3 regions of the Paenibacillus sp. 102 genome follow, and region 1 is predicted to be linked to each of the others. Evidence: a T-box and tRNA genes for the amino acid it is inferred to sense, from the RefSeq annotation. Region 1 holds a T-box; the other regions hold tRNA genes.
What was found. The T-box of region 1 lies ahead of ileS2 (isoleucine--tRNA ligase). A T-box ahead of a tRNA ligase gene usually reads a tRNA of that ligase, here a tRNA-Ile.

Region 1 (7,784 bases):
GACCAGAAGAAGCGGTCTTTGTGGATAAAGCGTTAGAATGGAAACAGATGGCTGAAGAATATCATCAAGTGAAATTAACGGATTTTCTTGATCCGCGTCAGCAACAAATTGTTGCTACGATAATTGGGAATCAAGGAGATGCGACTTTGCGATTTTATGGTGCTACGCCAAAAGCGGAAAGGAAAAGAGCTCTTATTTATCCGAGTTATCTTGAATTGAATGAAGAAGATTTTCAAGTTGAAGTATTAGAAATTGACTATCCTTCCAAGTTTTATACGCTTGAACATAGGCAAATATTAGGTGCATTTATGTCTCTTGGATTAACAAGAGAAAAATGCGGTGATATTTCGCTTCAAGAAAATCGTGCCCAAATTATAGTTGCAAAAGAAATTGTGTCGTACATTGAAATGAATTTACAATCGATAGGAAAAATGAAGGTCTCACTCTCCTCTGTACAAGCAGATAAAGTATTACGATCACAAGAAGAATGGAGAGAACAGTCTGGAACCATTTCATCACTTCGATTAGATGTCCTACTAAGTGAAATGCTCCATCTATCACGGCAAAAGGTACAACCGCTTATCAAAAACGGTCTTGTAAAGGTGAACTGGAAAGTCGTAGAGCAAACTTCCTACGAGTGTTTTCCAGGTGATGTGTTTTCAGTTAGAGGATATGGACGAAGTAAATTATTTTCTGTAGAAGGAAAAACGAAACGCGACAAATGGAGAGTTTTGTATGGTATACTAAAATGATTGGTTTTTTAGAAGGGAAATCTCTTATTTTGTCGAAGAAAAGATATAATTAAAAGAGGAAAATTCAGATAACTACTTGGAGGTGGCGTTTGTGCCGTTAACACCATTAGATATTCATAACAAAGAATTTGGTCGCGGATTCCGTGGCTATGATGAGGATCAAGTAAACGAGTTTCTTGATCAGATCATCAAAGATTATGAATTGGTCATTCGTGAGAAAAAAGCATTAGAAGAAAAAGTGGCCCAACTAGAAGGGAAATTAGATCATTTCTCTAACATTGAAGACACGCTAAATAAATCTATCGTTGTTGCACAAGAAGCGGCGGAAGAAGTAAAGCGTAATGCACAAAAAGAAGCAAAATTAATTGTACGTGAAGCAGAAAAGAATGCAGATCGTATCATTAATGAAGCTTTAGTAAAGTCAAGAAAAGTTGCATTTGACATTGAAGAGTTAAAGAAACAAGCGAAAGTATTCCGCACGCGTTTCCGTATGCTATTAGAAGCGCAGCTTGAAATGCTAAACAATGATGATTGGGACAAATTAATTGAGCTAGAAGATGAAGTGGACGAGCTGTTAAAGAAAGAAGAAACAGTGTAAGCTTGACGTTTTTCTCATTATTACATATAATTTTAAACAACATATTTATTAAGAAAAACGAAGATAGGGATAAGTACCTTTTTCATACCTTATATAGCGAACTGAGGACGGTGTAAGCTCAGGATAAGGAGATAAATGGAAGATCACCCTGGAGTTCCGCGCTGAACAAAAAAGTAAGCGTAGGCGTGTATTCGCGTTAAGAATATAAAGAGGACTCATGCATACATGCATGGTCTACTAGGGTGGTACCGCGGGAGACTTTCTCGTCCCTTTTGGGGATGAGAAGGTCTCTTTTTTATTCCATTTTTTTTAAGGTCTTTCTTTTATACATTCGAGGAGGAAATAAGCATGGAGTACAAAAATACATTACTAATGCCGAAAACAGAATTCCCAATGCGTGGGAATTTACCAAAACGTGAGCCTGCAATGCAAGAACAGTGGGCTGAAATGAATATTTATGAAAAAGTACAAGAACATACAAAAGGTCGTCCTTTATTTGTACTGCATGATGGTCCTCCATATGCGAATGGTGACATTCATATGGGACATGCGTTAAATAAAGTCTTAAAAGATTTTATTGTTCGTTACAAATCGATGACTGGATATTGTGCACCATATGTTCCAGGATGGGATACACACGGTTTACCAATTGAACAAGCTTTAACAAATAAAGGTGTAAAGCGTAAAGAAATGACGGTTGCGGAATTCCGTAAATTATGTGCGGAGTATGCATATGAACAAGTTAATCGTCAACGTGAGCAGTTTAAACGTTTAGGTGTACGTGCAGATTGGGATCGTCCGTATATTACGTTAGAGCCAGCATATGAAGCGCAGCAAATTAAAGTATTTGGCGAAATGGCGAAAAAAGGTTATATCTATAAAGGGCAAAAACCAGTTTATTGGTCTCCAACAAGTGAGTCTGCTTTAGCTGAAGCTGAAATTGAATACCAAGATAAAAAATCAGCATCTATCTACGTAGCATTCCCTGTAAAAGACGGAAAAGACGTATTAGAAGGCGATGAGAAATTTATCATTTGGACAACAACACCTTGGACACTGCCAGCAAACCTAGGTATTTCTGTTCACCCAGAACTTGAATATAGCATTGTAAAAGTAAATGATGAGAAATATATCATCGCTTCTGAACTATTTGATACAGTTGCGAAAACGTTAGAGTGGGAAAATACTGAAATTGTGAAAACAGTTAAAGGTAGCGAGCTTGAATATACAGTTGCGAAGCATCCATTCTATGACCGTGATTCTTTAGTTATGCTTGGAGAGCATGTTACAACAGATGCTGGTACAGGTTGTGTACATACAGCACCTGGACACGGAGAAGACGATTTTCTTGTTGGTAAACAATATGGATTAGAAGTTCTTTGCCCAGTTGATGACAAAGGTGTATTAACAAATGAAGCACCTGGATTTGAAGGGTTATTCTATGATAAAGCGAATAAACCGATTACGGAAAAATTAGAAGAAGTTGGCGCGTTATTAAAATTAACATTTATCACGCATTCTTATCCACATGACTGGAGAACGAAAAAACCAATTATTTTCCGTGCAACAGCCCAATGGTTTGCATCTATTGAAGCGTTCCGTAAGGAGTTATTGCAAGCTGTTGAAGAAACGAAATGGGTACCAGCATGGGGTGAAACACGTCTTCATAATATGGTTCGTGACCGTGGTGACTGGTGTATTTCTCGTCAACGTGCGTGGGGTGTTCCGATTCCTGTCTTCTATGCAGAGAATGGTGATCCAATTATTACAGATGAAACAATTAGTCACGTAGCAGATCTATTCCGTGAGAACGGTTCTAACGTATGGTTCGAACGTGAAGCGAAAGATTTATTACCACAAGGATTTACACATCCATCTAGTCCAAATGGCGAATTCCGTAAAGAAACAGACATTATGGACGTATGGTTTGATTCAGGTTCTTCTCACCAAGCTGTATTAGAAGAGCGTGAGGACTTGCAGCGTCCAGCTGATTTGTACTTAGAAGGATCTGACCAATATCGTGGTTGGTTTAACTCTTCTTTATCAACAGCGGTTGCAGTAACTGGTAAAGCGCCGTATAAAGGTGTTCTAAGTCACGGGTTCGTACTAGACGGTGAAGGCCGCAAAATGAGTAAATCTATCGGGAATATCGTTGTACCGAAGAAAATTATGGATCAATTAGGCGGAGACATTTTACGCTTATGGGTATCCTCTGTTGACTATCAATCTGATGTACGTATTTCAGATGATATTTTAAAACAAGTAGCAGAAGTATATCGTAAAATCCGTAACACATTCCGTTTCTTATTAGGAAACTTAGCTGACTTTAATGCAAGTCAAGATGCAGTAGCGGCAAGTGAACTACGTGAAGTAGATCGCTATATGCTAGTGAAATTAAATGACTTAATTACAAAAGTAAAAGAAGCATATGAAACGTATGATTTTGCGGCAGTATATCATGCAATTCATAACTTCTGTACAATTGATTTAAGTTCATTCTATTTAGACTTTGCGAAAGACATTTTATACATCGAAGCTGCAAATCATCACGATCGTCGTGCGATTCAAACAGTATTATACGATGTTCTTGTTGCATTAACGAAACTGGTAACACCTATCTTACCTCATACAGCAGATGAAGTATGGCCGTATATTCCTGGCGTTACTGAAGAAAGCGTTCAGCTAACTAATATGCCAGAAGCAGTAGAAGTAGAAGGTGCTGAAGTATTAAAAACAAAATGGGATGCATTTATGACACTTCGCGATGACGTATTAAAAGCTTTAGAAGTTGCTCGTAATGAGAAAGTAATTGGTAAGTCATTAAATGCAAGTATTACTCTATATCCGACTGTAGAAATGAAACAAATGTTAGAGTCTATTCGTGAAGATTTAAAACAATTGTTTATTGTTTCTGAGTACAAACTTGGTGGAACAATTGAAGAAGCTCCAGCAGCTGCTCCAAAATATGAGCATACGGCTGTTGTTGTAGCGCAGGCAACTGGTGAAACATGTGAACGTTGCTGGGTTGTTTCTGAAACAATTGGTCAAGATGCTGAACATGAAACATTATGTGAACGTTGTGCGACAGTTGTAAAAGAAAATTACGTAAAATAATTGATTGAAAATAAAAACTGATTGCTAATGATAGCAATCAGTTTTTATTTGTATGACATGATTTACGGATCGTAATGTCTAATTGATAGTTCACCTCTTTCCTAGGAAGGAAAAATGTGTGAGCGGTAAGTAAGAAAATTTCGGACACACTAACGGTACATTGCAGCCGGGAGGAATGAACACGTGAATGAAATCTACATGGAAATCAAAGAAGAATTACAATTGATGAAAAAAGAATTACAGGAGCGACTGGCAAAAGAAGCGATGCACACGTACTATATGGAATTTGGACAAGAGCTAGGGTATGAAATGAAGGAAAATGTAAAAAAGAAGTTATTTTTACATGATATAAGAGAAGATTTAAAAGATGTGGAACGAGCATTATTTAAAATGGAAATTGATATGTATGGACTTTGTGAAGAAACTGGAAAATATATTCCTGTAAAGCAAATGCAAATGATGCCAACAGCACGTACAATTCATGAATTTTTATATGAAAAAGTAAATATTTGATAGGCACAACGATATTATATTACCTTTTTTCGTTTTATTTTATTCTTCCGTAAAGGTTCATTGTGAAAAGACCGTAGCTATGCTAAAATTTTGAGGTACACTGTCTTTATGGGGGAAATGAAAATGATATATTATTTAATAGCGTTATTTGTCATTGCCATCGATCAAGTATCGAAATGGTTAATTGTAAAGAACATGGAATTAGGTACAAGTATCCCGATTATCGATAATGTATTATACATAACATCACATCGGAATAGAGGCGCTGCCTGGGGCATTTTAGAAAATCAAATGTGGTTCTTCTATATTATTACAGTTGTTTTTGTAGGATTTATCGTATTTTATATGAAAAAGTATGCAAAAACAGATAAACTCCTGGGGATTTCATTAGGTCTTATTTTAGGCGGGGCAATTGGCAATTTTATTGATCGTGTATTTAGACAAGAAGTGGTGGATTTCATTCACGTGTATATTTTTTCATACAACTACCCGGTATTTAACATAGCTGACTCAGCTTTATGTATTGGGGTTGTATTGATTATTATTCAAACATTATTAGAAGGAAAGAAAATGAAGGAGTAATTGAATGAGCGAAGTAGTACAAGTAACAGTTACAGAAGAACAAAAGAGCGAACGGATTGATAAGTTTCTTGCGGGAGTAAACAATGAATGGTCACGTTCACAAGTACAACAGTGGATTAAAGATGGCGTTGTAACCGTAAATGGAAACGACATTAAAGGAAATTATAAAGTAAAAGTAAGTGATGAAATTGCGGTAGCAATTCCAGAACCAGAAGAGCTTGATATTTTGCCAGAAGATATGAATTTAGAAATTTATTATGAAGATGCAGATGTGCTTGTTGTAAATAAGCCACGTGGTATGGTCGTACATCCAGCTCCTGGGCATACAAGTGGTACACTTGTAAATGGGTTAATGCATCATTGTACAGATCTATCTGGTATTAACGGTGTAATGCGCCCTGGTATTGTGCACCGTATTGATAAAGATACATCTGGCTTATTGATGGTTGCTAAAAATGATATGGCACATGAATCTCTTGTAAATCAGCTTGTGGCAAAAACAGTAACAAGACGATATAAAGCAATCGTTCACGGCGTAATTCCACATGATAAAGGGACAATCGATGCGCCAATTGGTCGTGATAAGAAGGAACGTCAGAGTATGGCCGTTGATGAAAATGGTAAGAATGCTGTTACGCATTTTCAGGTATTAGAACGATTTAAGGATTTCACATTTGTTGAGTGTCGTTTAGAAACGGGACGTACGCACCAAATTCGTGTTCATATGAAATATATTGGATACCCGCTTGCCGGAGATCCGAAATATGGGCCGAAAAAAACATTAGATATAAATGGGCAAGCGCTTCATGCTGGAATTTTAGGATTTGATCACCCGCGTACAGGCGAATATATCGAATTTGAAGCACCAGTACCAGCAGTGTTTGAAGAAGTTTTAAATATTTTACGGAAATAGTATTGACAAAACGAGTAAAACTTGCGATACTAACAACAGTTAAATAATGATCCTTTAACACAGCCCCGTGAGGTTGAGAAGGTAACGGTTTGAAATACTTAGGGTATGCTTGTACCCTTTTTTCAAAAGTCCTCTCGCACACGTTGAGAGGACTTTTTTTATACCATTCCTCTCACGCAAGAAAAAAGCTTGGAGGTGTAGAGCATGGAAGAGAAAGCTGTCGTTTTAGATGACCAAATGATTCGCCGCGCTTTAACACGTATCAGTCATGAAATCGTGGAACGTAATAAAGGTGTCGATGATTGTGTTCTTGTCGGAATTAAAACACGTGGTATTTTTATTGCACAGCGTTTAGCAGAACGCATTGGTCAAATTGAAGGAAAAGAAATAGAAGTAGGTGAGTTAGACATTACATTGTATCGTGATGATTTAACGCTACAATCTAAAGATAAAGAGCCACTCGTAAAAGGTTCAGATATTCCTGTGGACATTACGAAGAAAAAAGTTATTCTTGTGGATGATGTACTCTATACAGGAAGAACGGTTCGAGCAGCAATGGATGCTCTTATGGATATTGGTAGACCATCACAAATCCAACTGGCGGTTCTTGTTGACAGAGGTCATCGCGAATTACCAATTCGTGCTGATTATGTAGGAAAGAACATTCCAACATCAAGTGAAGAACGTATTGAAGTTGATTTGCAAGAGACAGATCAGCAAGATCGAGTAAGTATATACGATAAGTAAAGCCCTTTTAAATGTAGTCCTGTGAGGCTGCCAAAGGGTCTTGGCTTTCATATGTCAAATTTGGCATACGAAAGTATAGGACTCTTTGTGCACAGTCACAAAGAGTTTTTTTTATTGCAAAGTTTTAAACTGAAGGAGGATATAGCAATGGAGCAAAAGCCAGTGTTAGACATTCATGAAGTACCGAAACCGGGAAAATGGTTATTTTTAAGTATACAACATTTGTTTGCGATGTTCGGATCAACAGTGCTTGTTCCATTTTTAACAGGACTGAATCCATCAGTAGCTTTAATCTCAAGTGGATTAGGAACGCTAGCGTTTCTTCTTATAACGAAAGGTCAAGTACCAGCATATTTAGGATCATCATTCGCATTTATTGCACCAATTATTACAGCAAAAACAGCAGGTGGACCTGGAGCAGCAATGCTGGGTGGTTTACTAGCGGGACTTGTGTACATCTTAATCTCACTCGGAATTAAGAAATCTGGGTCAGAGTGGATTATGAAATTACTTCCGCCAATCGTAGTTGGACCAGTCGTAATGGTAATCGGTTTAGCTTTAGCAC
Region 2 (7,784 bases), 350 kb from region 1:
TCATTCGCTAGCGTAACGATAATGCCTATCGTTGTTATGATAGATACGCTAGCAATCGCCTTTAGTAGTAACGGAACCATTCGATTGATTCGCTGCGTTTTTTTTCTTTTGATTGTATTTCTTTCAATCAAATGTTGCACAGAAAATGTAATTTGACTTTTGTCATTTCGAGCCAAAGATGAAAACCCCTTTCCATCCTGACATTATCTTTTTATTTCTGTTAACATTCGCAGCTGTTCACTATATTTTTTTTGTGGTAACTTAACATATCCGACTTCTTCAGCAAGCCTGCCCGCATGTTGCATCATAAATGTCACATACTCTGCCACGCTGCTTTTATTTCGAATAGAGTCATGATTTACATATGCAAATAGCGATCTTGACAATGGCTTATAACTACCAGTTTGAATGGTTTCTTTCGTTGGTCGTACACCATTTACTTTTATAGCTTTTACCTTATCTTGATTCGCCGTATAGTACGCATACCCCACAAATGCAATTGCATTTTTATCATTCATTACTCCTTGCACAATGACTTGATCGTCTTCAGATAAAGAGACTGTTTTTGCAAGACGATTGTTTTGCAAGACAACACTTTGAAAATAATCATACGTACCAGAATCGACACCTGGCGCATAAAATTGCACCTTTTCATGCGGCCACCCTGGATGAATATGTGACCATCGTTTCGTTTTTCCATTTTCACTCCATAATAGACGCAATTCCTCTATTGTCATATTATCTGCCCATGTATTTTCACAATTCACAATGATTGTGAGGCCATCATAAGCAATTTCAAATGGTGTAAACTGGATGGAGTTTTTTCTCATAAAATCTTCTTCTACTTGTTTCACCTTTCGTGAAGCATTATTAATATCTACTTCACCTTTTCCAAAACGATGAAATCCTCCTCCTGTCCCAGATATACTAATAGAAATTTTTACACGCGGGTCTTTTTTTGTGTATTCTTCCGCTATCGCTTCCATAATGGGAAAGACCGTTGAGGATCCATCAACTCTCACTTCCCTCACATCATTAGCAGCGGATGTAGTAGACACATACGAAAACATAAAGCATGTCGATATTACAAAAATCTTGATACATTTTCTTGTCCACTTCACGTGTAGCTCCTCCTAGAAGTATCCCGAAGTAACAGGATTACAAATATAAGAATAATGCCGAACTATTAATTCGGTTTTAATAATTTGTAAAAGTTTTGTAAAGTTCAACTTAATATGAAGGAATACGATGCTCCTTTCTCATTTTCACTTCTTTTCTCAAAAGTAAATATATAACCGGTCATACTATGAGAGAGTTCATTTTTTCAGCACATCATTTTGCGTATATGATACGCTTGTCCACAATTACTATACTCTATGCATAAAATACAAAAAAAGCACACTATCTTTTGAGATAGTGTGCCAAATTTACATATTTTTATTCTTCTTTACCTTTTTCATCCTTCGGAGCTTCACCTGTGATTTCTTGTTTCTTCAGTTCAAAGTAAGCGTCCGTAATGGCACGGCCGATATCTCCGTTAACTCCAGATTTATCGTTGTGTACCCATGGAACAACAACGGAGAATGCAACTTCAGGATTATCAAGCGGCGCATAACCTACTAATGTTAAGTTATAAGTTGGTACAGGCTCGCCTTTTGCATTTCTTCCGATGTCTTTATTACCGCCATAAAATGTTTGTGCTGTTCCTGTTTTCCCGGCAGCTTTATATGGTGCATTACTAAAGTATTTTGCACCAGTACCACCTGAATCATTAAATACTTGTCTAAATCCTTCTTGCACACGCTTCACTTGCTCTTCAGGCATATCAATACGATTTAACACTTTCGGTTCCATCGATTGAATCACTTTTCCAACTTCATCTGGTTTAGATGTTGGTTGACGAATTTCTTTAACAATTTGTGGTTGCATACGATAGCCACCATTTGCAATTGTTGAAACATATTGTGCAAGTTGAAGCGGTGTATACGTATCATATTGTCCAATCGATAAGTCTAATAAGAAACCTGGTTGGGATCCTGAGCCCCTCTGACCAGATATTTCGTTTGGTAAATCAATTCCTGTTTTCACACCAAGCCCAAACTGTCCAAAATAATAACGCATATCATCGAATGCTTTTTTCTTAATATCCAATGTACCACCTCGAACATATGGTACTCCAGCAATATTCATAGCTGTTTTAAACATATATACGTTAGAAGACATTTTTAAAGCAGTAAGGTCATTTATATAGCCCATCGTTTTCCAAGAAGCTTTTACTGGTGTACCTTTCAATTTAATCGGTTCATCCAATAATGTTGCTCCAGGCGTAATTGCGCCTGTTTGATATCCAGTTAGTATCGTAGCACCTTTCACGGTCGAACCCATCGGATACGCACTCGTCATTGTCCCTAATGCATAGTCTTTTATCTCTTTCGTCCCATTTTCCTCTACGATTTGTTTCCCAGCCATAGATAAAACTTCACCATTTTTTGGATTCATCATTACAACAAACGCTCGGTCTAAAAGTGGCTCTGATCCTGCATATTGTTTCAAACTCTTTGTAAGAATTTCTTCTACACGCTTTTGCAGTTCCATATCAATTGTTAAGTTTAAATCGTTCCCTCGTTGCCCTTTAGATACATTTATCGTTTCTAAAATGTTTCCGTCCTTATCTGTAATATTTCTCACTTCTGCTTTTGTACCGTGAAGTGTATCTTCATATTGCTGTTCAATATAACTTTTACCAACGCGGTCGTTACGGTTATAATCTCGAACAAGGAAATAATCTAGTCGCTCTCTTGGCAACCCTTCATCTGAGCTTGTTACACCACCAAGTACACTGCGGAACATATCATCATAAGTATATTTACGATCCCAATCAACTGTCGTATCTATACCTGGTAACAACGCTAAGTTTTCACTAATGATTGCATATTCTTCTGGTGTTACATCTTTTTTTACAATTTGTGGCGTCATTGCATATCCGCCGTCCATTTTACTCTTAATTGCAAGTATTTCTAGATCTTCCGCTGTTAGTTGATTGATTTCTGCCTCTGTCACGCGATTCCGCTGACGCTCTGCAATTTCTTTATCATCAATTTTCTTTGCTTTAAATTCTGCTTGGTCTTTCTTTGTAATTTTTTCTTTTCCCTCTTCTTCATGTAAAGAAAGCCAATAATCTTTTTTATCACGTTCTGTTAATTTATCTGGGGATACTTCAATTAGCTTCGCAAGTTTTTTCGCTGTTTCTAAACGCTCTTCTGAAGTTGATCCCTTCATTCTTGTAAACGTAATCGTACGAACTGGGTTGTTATCCACTACCGCACGACCATATCTATCAAAAATTTTCCCGCGTGGAACCGGATTACTTACTGTTGAGTTTTCCTTTTTTTCAACTTCATTTTTATAATCCTCACCATGTACAATTTGTACCATTCCAAGCTTTACAATAATCGCTGAAAACATTAAAAACACACAAAAAAACAACACGTTAAGCCGAAACGGAACGTGGGTCTTCTTTTTTTTCTTCTTTTTACTCATACGAACCCCCTCTACCAACAGCTATGTAATAGGAAAGGGACACCTTATTACAGGTGTCCTCACTGCTGTTTTACATGTCTTTTTATTCTAGCATAAAACACGGAAGAAGTTAACCTTCTCGTTCGGTATGATTTTGTGTTGTTTCAGGTGCTGGAATCCTTGTTTTATTTGGATTTCCTTCCCCATATTTGACATTTCTAATAGCAAAATAAATAAGTAAATGTCCAGCTCCGAGAATACATAATAGAATAGGCAAGCTTTTTTCTGGTGAAAAAAATGATACTGCACATAAGAAACTTAAAATGGAACATATTCTTCCGCTGTTCAGCCATAGCTCTCGTACAACAATATACTCAACACGCCACTCTCTTGCCTGCTTTGCTCTTCCGATTACATCATATGTCATAGAACCGTATGGAACGAGTAAAATTGGATAAGCAATAGCAATACACGCTGCATAAATGAGTAGTTTTACATATGTAACATGAAAAATAACTAAAAATACAACGACATACAAAATAATTCCACCAAGTAAAATCGATTTTTTTCTCCATTCCTTTTTTAACATACGTGCGACAAAGTAGTAGCATATAAAGGATACAGCTGAATTGACTAAGCTATATTTTCCTAGCCCAAATTCACTTCCTGATGCTAAATAGACATATACGGAAATAACAAAAATAAACGTTCCTTCCCTTAAGCCTTGAAAAAAATGGGCGTGGGTAATCCTTCCCCAGTTTTTATCAATCTTACGCTCTTTCAAAACTTGAACAATTTCATAACGCCCTTCACATTCTCTTTTCGACAAAAAGAAGCTTATGACAACAGCAATTGCAAATAAAGTTAGGGAAAGAAAAAAGATAACCGTATAACCTGTCCACTTCTCCATACGCGAAATCGTATACCCGGCTGCTATTGGTCCAACCATTCCAGAGAAGGATGTTAACAGGCCGAGAAAACCGTTAAAAAAATCACGTGTTTCTGGTTCCGTAATCTCAAATGTTAACAGATTAAATGCCAGCCAATAAAAACCATATCCAATTCCAAGAAGGCCACCAAGTAATAAAATATAATGTGAAGCATGCGTTCCTGCAAGTAAAACAACAATAAAAAAAGCTGCTAATGTTCCTACACCAATTCGCAGTAAAATGGCACGATCTATCCGCTTTGCCAATTTCCCTGCAAAAAGAAATGTTAATGGCTGCAATACAACGCTTGCTAAATTATACAACCCAAGGTTCACATAATTTTGTGTTTGCTTCCATAAATAAATGTTAACAAACGTGTTGGATAAAGAAATCGCGAGCGTGTATAATCCCCCCATAACAAGTAACAATACTAAATCACGATTCACCTCGACATCGCCAATTACATGTTTCCACTTCATACATAACTCTCCTTTACTTCATGTTCTAGTCTTCCAAAGACAAGCGCAATTATGTAAAAGAAAGCATACAAAAAAGCTAGGGGAATATTCCCCTAGCTTCTTCAATATCGTCTTACATAAAACGGAATAAGCGATATTATTTAGCTTCTTGGTAACGTTTTTCAGCTGCGTTCCAGTCTACAACGTTCCAGAATGCACCGATGTAGTCAGGACGACGATTTTGGTAATGTAAGTAGTAAGCATGTTCCCAAACGTCTAAACCGATAACTGGAGTTTTACCTTCTGTTAAAGGTGAATCTTGGTTTGGAGTGCTTGTTACTTCTAGTTCACCATTGTTTACTACTAACCAAGCCCAGCCAGAACCGAAGCGAGTTGCACCAGCTTTTGCGAATTCTGCTTTAAATGCATCAAAGCTACCGAATTTCGCTTCAATTGCAGCTGCAAGTTCACCTACAGGTTGTCCACCACCGTTTGGAGATAGAATTGTCCAGAAGAAAGTGTGGTTCACATGTCCGCCACCGTTGTTACGTACTGCAGTACGGATTGCTTCTGGTACTTCATTTAAGTTTGTAACTAATTCTTCAACACTTTTGTCAGCTAGTTCTGCATGACCTTCTAACGCAGCATTTAAGTTTGTTACGTAAGTGTTGTGGTGTTTTGTATGATGGATGTTCATTGTTTCTTTATCAAAGTGAGGTTCTAAAGCATCATACGCATAAGGTAAATTTGGTAATTCATGTTTTGCCATTGTTACATTCCTCCCAGTTTATGTATTGCCAAGATAACTTGACATACAACTTCATTTTACCCTAATTGCCATAGGGTGAAAACAAATTAAATCACATTGTCTTGCTATCATTAACGTAGCAAAGTTTCCATTTCTTTTCAAACAAAATGCTCATATATTTCGTAAAAAAAGCTCCCTTCTACAAGGAAGCTTTTCGGCTACATGATAAACATATGAAATGGATATGGACCCTGTAGGACTCGAACCTACGACCGGACGGTTATGAGCCGTCTGCTCTAACCAGCTGAGCTAAGGGTCCAGAATTATGTATATAGCGGTGATTAAAATTCAAATTCACCACCAAGTCTCCACAGAACATTCATAAAAGCTGAAAACTGCAAGATATATTAATTAAGAAATGTAAGATAAATTTACCATATGAAAAAGAAAAGTGTCAATTATATTTTTACCTTCCTGCTACGCAGAACAAAAAATAGCCTGTACTCATTTTCTCTCTTTGCTTTAATTTCACATCGGGCAGGAAAAGAGGCTAACCGCTTCTATACATGGACAGATGCTCTCTCCCCCCTCAAAAGAAAGATTTTTATAGGTAGTAAATCCTCTATACAGTCCAATAATTACTGAAGCATTAACCTTATTTCATACGATATAACTTGTGATTCTCTAGATTCCTACGTTACAATGATTTTATGCATCAATCTATCATACATATAGTAAAGGAAGTGAATATATGTCCATATTTACGCAGCTAGTAAAAAGTTTATATTCGCCAAAGGACATGGCACTTTTTCGTTTTCAAAAAATGGGAAAAACAATTCTGTACGTCATGTTATTATGTTTAATCGCAACGATTCCGAAAACTTTTATATTTGGAAACTTCGTACAAGATGTCGTATCTTCTGTACATCAATCAATTGAAAAAGATTTACCTGATTTTAAAATTGAGAATGGTGAGCTGCACGCTGACGTCAAAGAACCTATTATAAAAGAAGATGGAGATTTTGTTTTCGTATTTGACCCTAATGCAACAGATACGAATGCATATACAAATAAACAAGGTGTATTTGTTTTAAAAGATAAAGTTGTATCTATTAATAACAATCAAACACAAAGTCAGTCTTACAGTGACTTCGGCAATGGGACATTTGAGAAAAAGGATATCCAAGGCATTGTATCAGCCGTTGATAATATCTACCCATTTCTCATGTTTGGTGTTGGAATAGCTATTTACTTGTACCAATTATTCATTTCGTTCTTAGGTACAACTATTTTAGCCTTTATCGGTTCAGCAATGGTAGGTCAGCGAAAAGTATCTTATAAACAAGTTTGGACATTAACAGCTTACAGTTATACAATTCCAACTATTTTCTTTATGATTATGAATGTATTAAACATAAATGTGCCAGGAACATTCCTTCTGTACACTGCCATCATTTTAATCGTGCTGTACTTAACAATTAAAGAAATACCAAACCCTAAGGAAAAACACGAACTATAAAAAATGCCATTTTGGCATTTTTTTTTTGGACAAGCATATATTTCCTAACAAAGGAGTGAGGAATATGAAGAGACTTGGTGCACTCTTACTTGTGCTTGTTCTCGGTTACGTGTTTTATTACGATATAAAAATTGGTACCTTACCAATGTTAAGTTCATACAAAAAAACAACAGCTGCTCAAACTGTAAAAAAAGAAAATGTTGATACAAAAGCAAAAGAAGAAACAGATGTGCAATATAAAGCGATTGAAGTCAAAACAGGAGAGACTGTTTTATCTATTACAGAAGCGATTAACAAGAAAAAAATTCCCTCTATTGAAAAAGTCATCGATGATTTTAAACAGTTAAATAAAAATACGTCTACAACAAAAATACAGATCGGAAAATCTTACAAATTCCCGTTATATCAATGAGCAATCACTTAATCCTTGTCAATTATATAAAGGCGCTGATACAATAGTAAAAGTGAAACCGAGCATATAGGTTTCTATTGCTTCATATCACATATACTATGTTTGATATGAAAGACAAAATAAGAAACTTCTTTTATAAGGAGAGCGATCTATTCGTGAATGAAATGACTCATCGTACAAAAACACGTCCTGTTAAAGT
Region 3 (7,784 bases), on a different contig from region 1:
TTTGGGGCCTTAATTTTATTGTAGTTAAGATTCAAGGTACCCCAATTAGTCTAGAACTTTCTTTATTGTATCGTTTAGCTCTAACAGCAATCTTATTTTTAGTTCTCTTATGGTTTATTAAACCTAATGGAAAACCTAATATAAAAGATATTCCTTTTATCGTTTTATTTGGAATTTGTAATTTTTCATTGAGTTATTTATGTCTCTATTATGCTACCATAATGAGTTCTGCTGCTATCGTAACTTTGATTTTTTCCTTGAAAGTCATTTTAACTCCAATTGCACTCCGGATATTTCTCAAAGAAAAACTGCATTCAAGAGTTTTTATTGGAGGACTTTTAGGTATCTTAGGTGTTTGTATACTCATCTATCCAACAATAAATGAATTCAAAGGAATATCTACTATTGAAGGAATTTTGCTAGCTCTCTTAGGTACGTTTCTTACCGCAATAGGGGATACGTGTTCTACCAGGAATGCTATTAAGAAGATAGACCCTATCTATACAAATAGTATTGGCTTTACAGTAGGAAGCTTGTTAATTGGTTCCATTGTATATGCTCAAGGACAAATGATTATTTTCCCTAAAACCGCTACATATTTATCAGCACTAATTTATCTAACATTTATTGCCTCTTTTTTAGCTTGGTTGTTTTATTTAAAACTTGTAGAAAAAATAGGAGGAGGAAAGAGTGGTTACATGGTCGCTTTATTTCCTGCAATTGCTGGAGTAGCATCTATAATAATTGGAGAAACAGAGTTATCAATGTATTTAGTTATGGGGTGCTTATCTTCTTGTATTGGAGCTTTAATCGCTTTGGGCTTTAAGATTAATTTATATAAATTAATCTCCTTTTCAATTGTTAGAATTAAAAAGTGAACTACTCACCACTTCAAATAGTTCATAAAGACAAGTAGCCTTCACAAATTTTAAAACAGTCTATCAATAAACTTCAATACACTGTAGGGAAAAACACTTGAGAAGGTTACACGATGAGTTATTGATAATACGTTCTTCATCCTTCAGAAGATGCAAAGCCTGTTGGATAATAAAAAATATAAATAAAACATGTATGTAATATACTTTTTATATAATATTCATTTTCCAAAGATATAATATATATATTATATCGATATTTAATTGATATTTATCAGCTTTTTATCTCTATCTTACGCTATAGAATAAGATCGAACTCCCTTATTTCATTTAATTTTTGCATGTATTTAATATAAAAAAGAACCCTTATAATAAGGGTTCTTCAATAGGAAATTGAAATATGTAAAAATAAAAAGAATTACTTATTATTATACCTTATATATTAAAAATGAAATATATAGAAATATTAACATAATATGTATTACTTAACAATTGTAGAAATAGCTTGTTTGTACATCATGTGTTGCTTACCATGAACCATCATAAGAACAGTAAATCTATCTGTCGTAATAATTTGTCCAGTTATCCGAACACCAGTCTTTAATACTACCGTTACTCCTCCATTTTCATCTTTCAATTGTTTATACTTATCTTCTTGTAGATTTTGCACATAACTTCCTCCTTTTTAAAAATCGTAACACATTTTTAATGAAGTGCGGTCGTATAAGTATAATTCATACTAAATTTATCTTTACTCGACAACAAAAAACCCTCATCTCCAAAACATACGAGTATAAGCTACCCCTATCTCTGATTCCATACCTACTCCAATATCTACTGCTATAGCTAATGATGAAATTCCCAAAGAAATTAACAAACAATCCTTTTATATATGTAAATTTGCATATCAACTGCAAATTCATCCAAAATAGATTAATAGTATGCTATAATTTTGTTTGTTACATTCTATGAAAAATTTCTGTTTAAAAAAGATTTATAAACAAACACTTTGCAGAAATAGCTAACTTTTAACACTTTTTATACACTAATTTATCGTATTCATTCATGGACCTTTAGCTCAGCTGGTTAGAGCAGACGGCTCATAACCGTCCGGTCGTAGGTTCGAGTCCTACAAGGTCCACTTAACCACCTTTATCCGTATAATCTATAAAAAATTATCATGAATTCTAACTAACTTTAGGTAATTCACCTCCCTCTTGATTTGTTTGAAAGTGCACTACACTAACAAATTGACGGAGGTAAATTATCTTTTTGCATAGCATAACAAATCACACGTTTCATTAGTTTTTTTGCTAACGCAAAAAGCCAATTTATCTCCCTCCTACTCAATGAGATACACCCTACAAGTTTTTTGAGGAAGGAATTTTCTTGGCTAGTATGATAAACTCTTTTAATGTTTCCTTCCAATGTCTTAACTCTTGAATTCCATTAACTGAAATACAGTCTTTATTTAGTACTGAATATTTAGGGCGCTTAGCTGGTCGAGGAAACTGTTCAGTCGTTAACGGTATTACTCTTACATCTTTATTAGATTTTTTTAAAATTTATTTGTTATAATATAAATCTTCCATAAATTTCAAATCTATACGATTAACATAATGATATTCCATCTAAATACATCTTATTGATTATATTCTTTAACGAGAAGAATATAGTCAAATTCTTCCAAAGTTTATTTACTTATCCTGTCAGTAGTTTAATGGTTCCTAGGCTACAAAAGATCTTTCAGACGTTGGAAAATCTGCATGCCCTCCTTGATGTGTGAAGGAACTATTTAACCCAATACAAACCACACCAATAACAGATAGACCTAAAATAATTAAACTAATCTTTTTTTTCATTTTTCTCCCCCTCCCTCATACGTTTTCTCTTTGACCTGCAAGCTCATTAAAAAATACTTAGCGGCTTTCTGGTAATGATTTTCGTTATAAAACTTCTTTGCCAAAATTTCTGCATATTCTTGAGTGTAGTTATATAGCAATTCTTTGTCGAAATAAGTAATTCCTGCAAGAATAATCTTTTCTAGTTCCTCTATTGATATACCCTGATTTAATCCTTTTAAAATAGCATAGTGGTGTACATACTCTTTATTTCCTAATTCTACACAAATATTTAATCCTCGCTCTATTAAATCATTTGCTATAACATTTTCACCTAATTTGTAATGCTCTCTAGCTTGTAAAAATATAGCTTTGAAATGTTTTGGCATTTTTGTTGTTACTTCATATAATTGACGAATAGCTAGCGTAGAAAAATTTTGAGTTCCATACAACCAACCTAAGTTATTACGTACTCTTAAAAGTAATGACTCCTCATTTTCCTTTTGTAAAATACGGATTGCTGAATTGTAGTAATCCTCTGCTTGCTCGTATTGATGAAGATATACGCTTGAAGCACCTAATACACTTTGACAAGCAGCAACATTCTTTTCATATCCTTCATGATAAGCAAATATCTCTTTTGCCTTAAGAGCATACTCAATAGATTTAATTGGGCGGTAAAACTGATAATAAAAAACAGCGACTCGATAATAAAATTCTGCCTTTTCTAAAGCATTAGGTATATCCATTAATAATCTTTTAGCCTTCTCAAAATATTCACTTGCTTCTTTATAGTTTGTTGTTACCGTAGCATGTATTGCCTTAAATAAATGATAATAATAATATTGAAGCTTATCTGATGGTGTGTTATAAGAATTAATAACATCAAAACTCTCTTTTGTAATACTTAAACTGTCTGTTAAGACTTTATATCTAAACTCTAATAAAGAATAGTATAGTAATACGTTTTGATCTATTTCTTTTTGTACGTTTTTTAATTGCTCTATTTTTTCATCTATATCTTTTTTTAGATTCGTCGCTGTTGTAACTTGTTGAGATAGCATTGATTGATACCAGTTATTTAATAACTTAGTAATTCCTCTTTTTGTGACAATATCTATCTCCATAATGTGAGCATCCTCCCTACTTTTTGTTGTAATTTTATAAATATTACCACTTTTATACAAATTTACCTACATATTACTATTTGATACACATTGATAAATACGCGTCTGAATATTCCGTCTCTATGATTGAGGACTTGAAAGTGAAGAATATGAAAAGGAATCACAAGTTAGCCAAAGCAATCAGCGAAGTATCTTGGTCTAAATTCAGAGACTACCTTGACTATAAAGCAATATGGAAAGGGCGTGATTTGATAATCGCACCTAAGAATTATGCAAGTAGTCAACTATGTTCTGGCTGTGGCTATAAGAATAAGAAAGTCAAGAATCTAAACCTTAGAGAATGGACTTGTCCTGAATGTAATAGTCATCATGATAGAGATGTAAACGCAAGTATCAACTTACTAAAACTAGCCATGTAACTGGTATTTTCTTTAGGGGCAGGGACTGCCCTTATAGCTTGGTAAATATAGATAGCTAATAAAAGTATCTACTTCCCAAGAAGCCCCCACTTCAAACAGTCCGTAAGGACGTTAAGTGGCGGATAGTTCACTTACGGGGTTCTTTACGGAAAAATCCCCCCTTAAATTCCTATGATTTTTCTGTTCATAATATTGTAATATAAATCTATAAAATTATCGCTAAGTTTATGCTACGATTTAAAAGTCAACTAATTCATATATTTGACAGTCATACAGACAAACACCCTAGAAACCCTAGCTAAATATTAGCTAGGGTTTCTCTTGTTCATTAGAGCTGATTCCACAATGATTATAGTTTTTTGAGAATGTATATGATTTTTAAAAAAAATTATCTTAGTAAATAATTTACAAACTTAAATAAATAATTTTAGCTTTGAAATTGCTTTAAATAAGCCTCAATTTCAAGTTAATAAATTAAAGTATATTACTCCTTTTTCTAAAAAATATTGCATTCTTATTTTTCCGAATCGGTCTTTCAATATAGATTTTATCCAATTATTTTAGAATATTAAAACAATTAATAATAATACAACCAACGAATATACTATTCATTTTTTTGTTATTATTATCATTTTTTATTTGTGACGACTTTTTGAACAACGGATTATTATACATAACTTAAGAAAAACAGAGAATAATGTTGGATTTTGTCTAATGATATGTATGTACACTTCCTATCTACCAGATATAGACTGTGAAGTGTAAGAACCTATCTTACAAAAAAATTAAAGGAGGCTTATAAAATGAGGAAATTCAAAGGATTTTCAAAGTTTACACTTGCTACATTAATAGGAATAGGTAGCTTAGGTGCCTTTTCTCAAACAGAAGGTGTAAAAGCTGAAAGTTTGGATCGTATTTCTCATAAAAATGTTGAATTTAATTCACCTTCTACTATTACAAAGACTTTTGAACAAAGAGCTAATATTGTCCCGGAATCAAAAGTAATTACAAACCATTATGTAAAGTACTCAAAAACTAATTATCAGGCTGTAGAAAGTATTCCAAAAGAAATTTATTATTCATCAAATGGTTTTAAAGGTTATATACAAGCAACAACTATAATTGATATTGGTGACCATTTCCTGACTCTCTATTCCGGAACTGTAATTCGATGTTAATTTCATGATTACGTTTATTAAAAATCGTTTAAATATAAAAAATAAACCACAAAATTATTCAATTTTATGGTTTATCAAATAAAAGATAATGCTAAGACTATGTCTAATACTCTCACATTACCTTCCCCAAAGTTAATTATAGAGTATTAAAGTATTACTATACAATCAAAAAGCACTCGAATGAGTGCTTTTTTAATTGCTATTGCGCTTGTAATTCTGCTTCTTTTCTACAATCTGTTCATACTAATGATTTACAAAGTACTTATGCACTGGTCTCAAATCATTGGTATGAAATATAAACTTACATGAATGCTTTTAAAAGCTCTTGTACTAATGGAAGTACTCCACCTACAAATTTTAAAACAGCCATTGCGATTTCCATGTTACATACCTCCCGTTTAATTACATTATATAAATATAACGAATATTTGTACCCCTATTATAGTAATCAATTGCATTTATATCAATACATTTTAATATGCAATATTTCATGAAAACAACTAGTTTATTTCTGTTATACTCTAATAGACTTTTAAAAATAATTTCTTCACTAAGTAATTCCTAAAAGCGCATATCTAATGATAATGCTGCCCCTAAAAAACATAAAGTGGAAGACTGATAAACAGTCTTCCACTTTATGTTTTTTAGGGTTTTCTCTTATAATTTCCCAACTGAAATGCTATTCACAAGCTTGAAGTGGAAGCATTCCTGGCAAAGTCAATAACAATTAAGAACTATATACTTTTGAAGGAGTTAATGTTTTATGAACACCAAGAGATAAAATTCCTTTTTTGAAATGCTCACAACCTTGTTTAAATTCCTCTTCTTCTACATAACATTTAGCCAACTCTATATGCAATATCCCTAATGAATTTTTATCATTAAGTTCTGTGAACTACCCGCCACTTAACGTCCTTACGGACTGTTTGAAGTGGGGGCTTCTTGGGAAGTAGATACTTTTATTAGCTATCTATATTTACCAAGCTATAAGGGCAGTCCCTGCCCCTAAAGAAAATACCAATTACATGGCTAGTTTTAGTAAGTTGATACTTGCGTTTACATCTCTATCATGATGACTATTACATTCAGGACAAGTCCATTCTCTAAGGTTTAGACTCTTGACTTCCTTGTTTTTATAGCCACAGCCAGAACATAGTTGACTACTTGCATAATTCTTAGGTGCGATTATCAAATCACGCCCTTTCCATATTGCTTTATAGTCAAGATAGTCTCTGAATTTAGACCAAGATACTTCGCTGATTGCTTTGGCTAACTTGTGATTTCTTTACATATTCTTCACTTTCAAGTCCTCAATCACAATTACTTGATTTTCGTTTGTGATTTCATTACTTATCTTGTGAAGAAAGTCATTACGTTGATTAGCAACCTTCTCATGAAGTCTTGCGACTTGTAACCTAACTTTGTTTCGATTGTTTGAACCTTTCTTTTTGCGTGATAAAGAGCGTTGCAGAAAGGCTAATCTTTTTTCAAGCTTTCTCAACCATTTAGGGTTTTCATATTTTATACCATTAGACAGTATCGCGAAGTCTTTCAATCCTACGTCAACACCAACTTTTGTGTCGATTTTCGGGAATAGTTGTTCATTTTCTTCTACCAAAGCCGATACAAAGTACTTACCAGTAGGCGTTTGAGAAACTGTAACGGACTTTATGAATCCAAAGAATTGTCTATGTTGTTTAATCTTTACCAGTGTCTTTAATTTTGGTAGCTTGATATAACCGTTCTCAATGCAAACTGTTCCTTTTTGGTTATTTGTTGTATAACTACGGTGGTTATCTTTCTTACTTTTGAATTTTGGGAATCCAACGGATTTATCACGAAAAAAGTTAGCATATGCTTTGTTCAAATTCATTTGGGCATTCGCTAACGCAAGGCTATCAACTTCTTTTAGAAACGGAAAATCAGCTTTATACTGTGCAGGAGTAGGATATTTGATAGATTTATCAGGTTTATCTTGTGATTCTTGATAAGATTCGATTCTATCAGCAAGCATCTTGTTATATACAAACCGAACACATCAGAAAGTTTTTGCAAAAAACATTCGTTGTTCTTTATTTGGATAGATACGATATTTGTATGCTTTCAACATTTTCTACACCTCACTTTTCGCCTTGATTTTCAATATATTTCTTTACTACGTCTAGTGGTGATCCACCTGTAGTAATCAAACAAAAACTTCTTGACCAAAACATTTCTTTCCAAAGCTTCTTTTTTAAATTACATAATACACATATGTATAGATTATAATAATTTCTTGTAACGAAATACCGACACCCTATCTTATTATTCCGAATTTTCAATCTTATAATTGCTATCTTTGTAG

Region 2: it encodes a tRNA-Ile, which carries the amino acid that the T-box ahead of ileS2 (isoleucine--tRNA ligase) is inferred to sense. The anticodon was not compared.
Region 3: it encodes a tRNA-Ile, which carries the amino acid that the T-box ahead of ileS2 (isoleucine--tRNA ligase) is inferred to sense. The anticodon was not compared.

What each region holds. Positions count from the first base shown of each region.
Region 1 covers NZ_JBCGHT010000001.1:411,651-419,434, reverse strand. The annotation lists gene AAIE21_RS02135 (YlmH family RNA-binding protein) at 1-752, shown strand, start outside; gene divIVA (septum site-determining protein DivIVA) at 844-1,350, shown strand; T-box leader at 1,402-1,624, shown strand; gene ileS2 (isoleucine--tRNA ligase) at 1,699-4,464, shown strand; gene AAIE21_RS02120 (TraR/DksA C4-type zinc finger protein) at 4,648-4,977, shown strand; gene lspA (lipoprotein signal peptidase LspA) at 5,101-5,559, shown strand; gene AAIE21_RS02110 (RluA family pseudouridine synthase) at 5,564-6,472, shown strand; gene pyrR (bifunctional pyrimidine operon transcriptional regulator/uracil phosphoribosyltransferase) at 6,677-7,219, shown strand; gene uraA (uracil permease) at 7,367-7,784, shown strand, end outside.
Region 2 covers NZ_JBCGHT010000001.1:758,382-766,165, forward strand. The annotation lists gene pstC (phosphate ABC transporter permease subunit PstC) at 1-176, opposite strand, end outside; gene AAIE21_RS04055 (PstS family phosphate ABC transporter substrate-binding protein) at 204-1,121, opposite strand; gene AAIE21_RS04060 (peptidoglycan D,D-transpeptidase FtsI family protein) at 1,438-3,540, opposite strand; gene AAIE21_RS04065 (MFS transporter) at 3,650-4,927, opposite strand; gene sodA (superoxide dismutase [Mn]) at 5,064-5,675, opposite strand; tRNA gene AAIE21_RS04075 (tRNA-Ile) at 5,900-5,973, opposite strand; gene AAIE21_RS04080 (DUF1189 domain-containing protein) at 6,406-7,173, shown strand; gene AAIE21_RS04085 (hypothetical protein) at 7,238-7,585, shown strand; gene ispG (flavodoxin-dependent (E)-4-hydroxy-3-methylbut-2-enyl-diphosphate synthase) at 7,750-7,784, shown strand, end outside.
Region 3 covers NZ_JBCGHT010000020.1:20,944-28,727, reverse strand. The annotation lists gene AAIE21_RS25130 (DMT family transporter) at 1-878, shown strand, start outside; gene hfq (RNA chaperone Hfq) at 1,357-1,545, opposite strand; tRNA gene AAIE21_RS25120 (tRNA-Ile) at 1,943-2,016, shown strand; partial or broken gene AAIE21_RS25115 (sugar nucleotide-binding protein) at 2,237-2,434, opposite strand; partial or broken gene AAIE21_RS25110 (Phr family secreted Rap phosphatase inhibitor) at 2,618-2,737, opposite strand; gene AAIE21_RS25105 (response regulator aspartate phosphatase) at 2,734-3,843, opposite strand; partial or broken gene AAIE21_RS25100 (RNA-guided endonuclease TnpB family protein) at 3,930-4,262, shown strand; gene AAIE21_RS25095 (hypothetical protein) at 5,066-5,440, shown strand; partial or broken gene AAIE21_RS29690 (hypothetical protein) at 5,742-5,932, opposite strand; partial or broken gene tnpB (IS200/IS605 family element RNA-guided endonuclease TnpB) at 6,462-7,550, opposite strand; partial or broken gene AAIE21_RS25085 (transposase) at 7,561-7,677, opposite strand.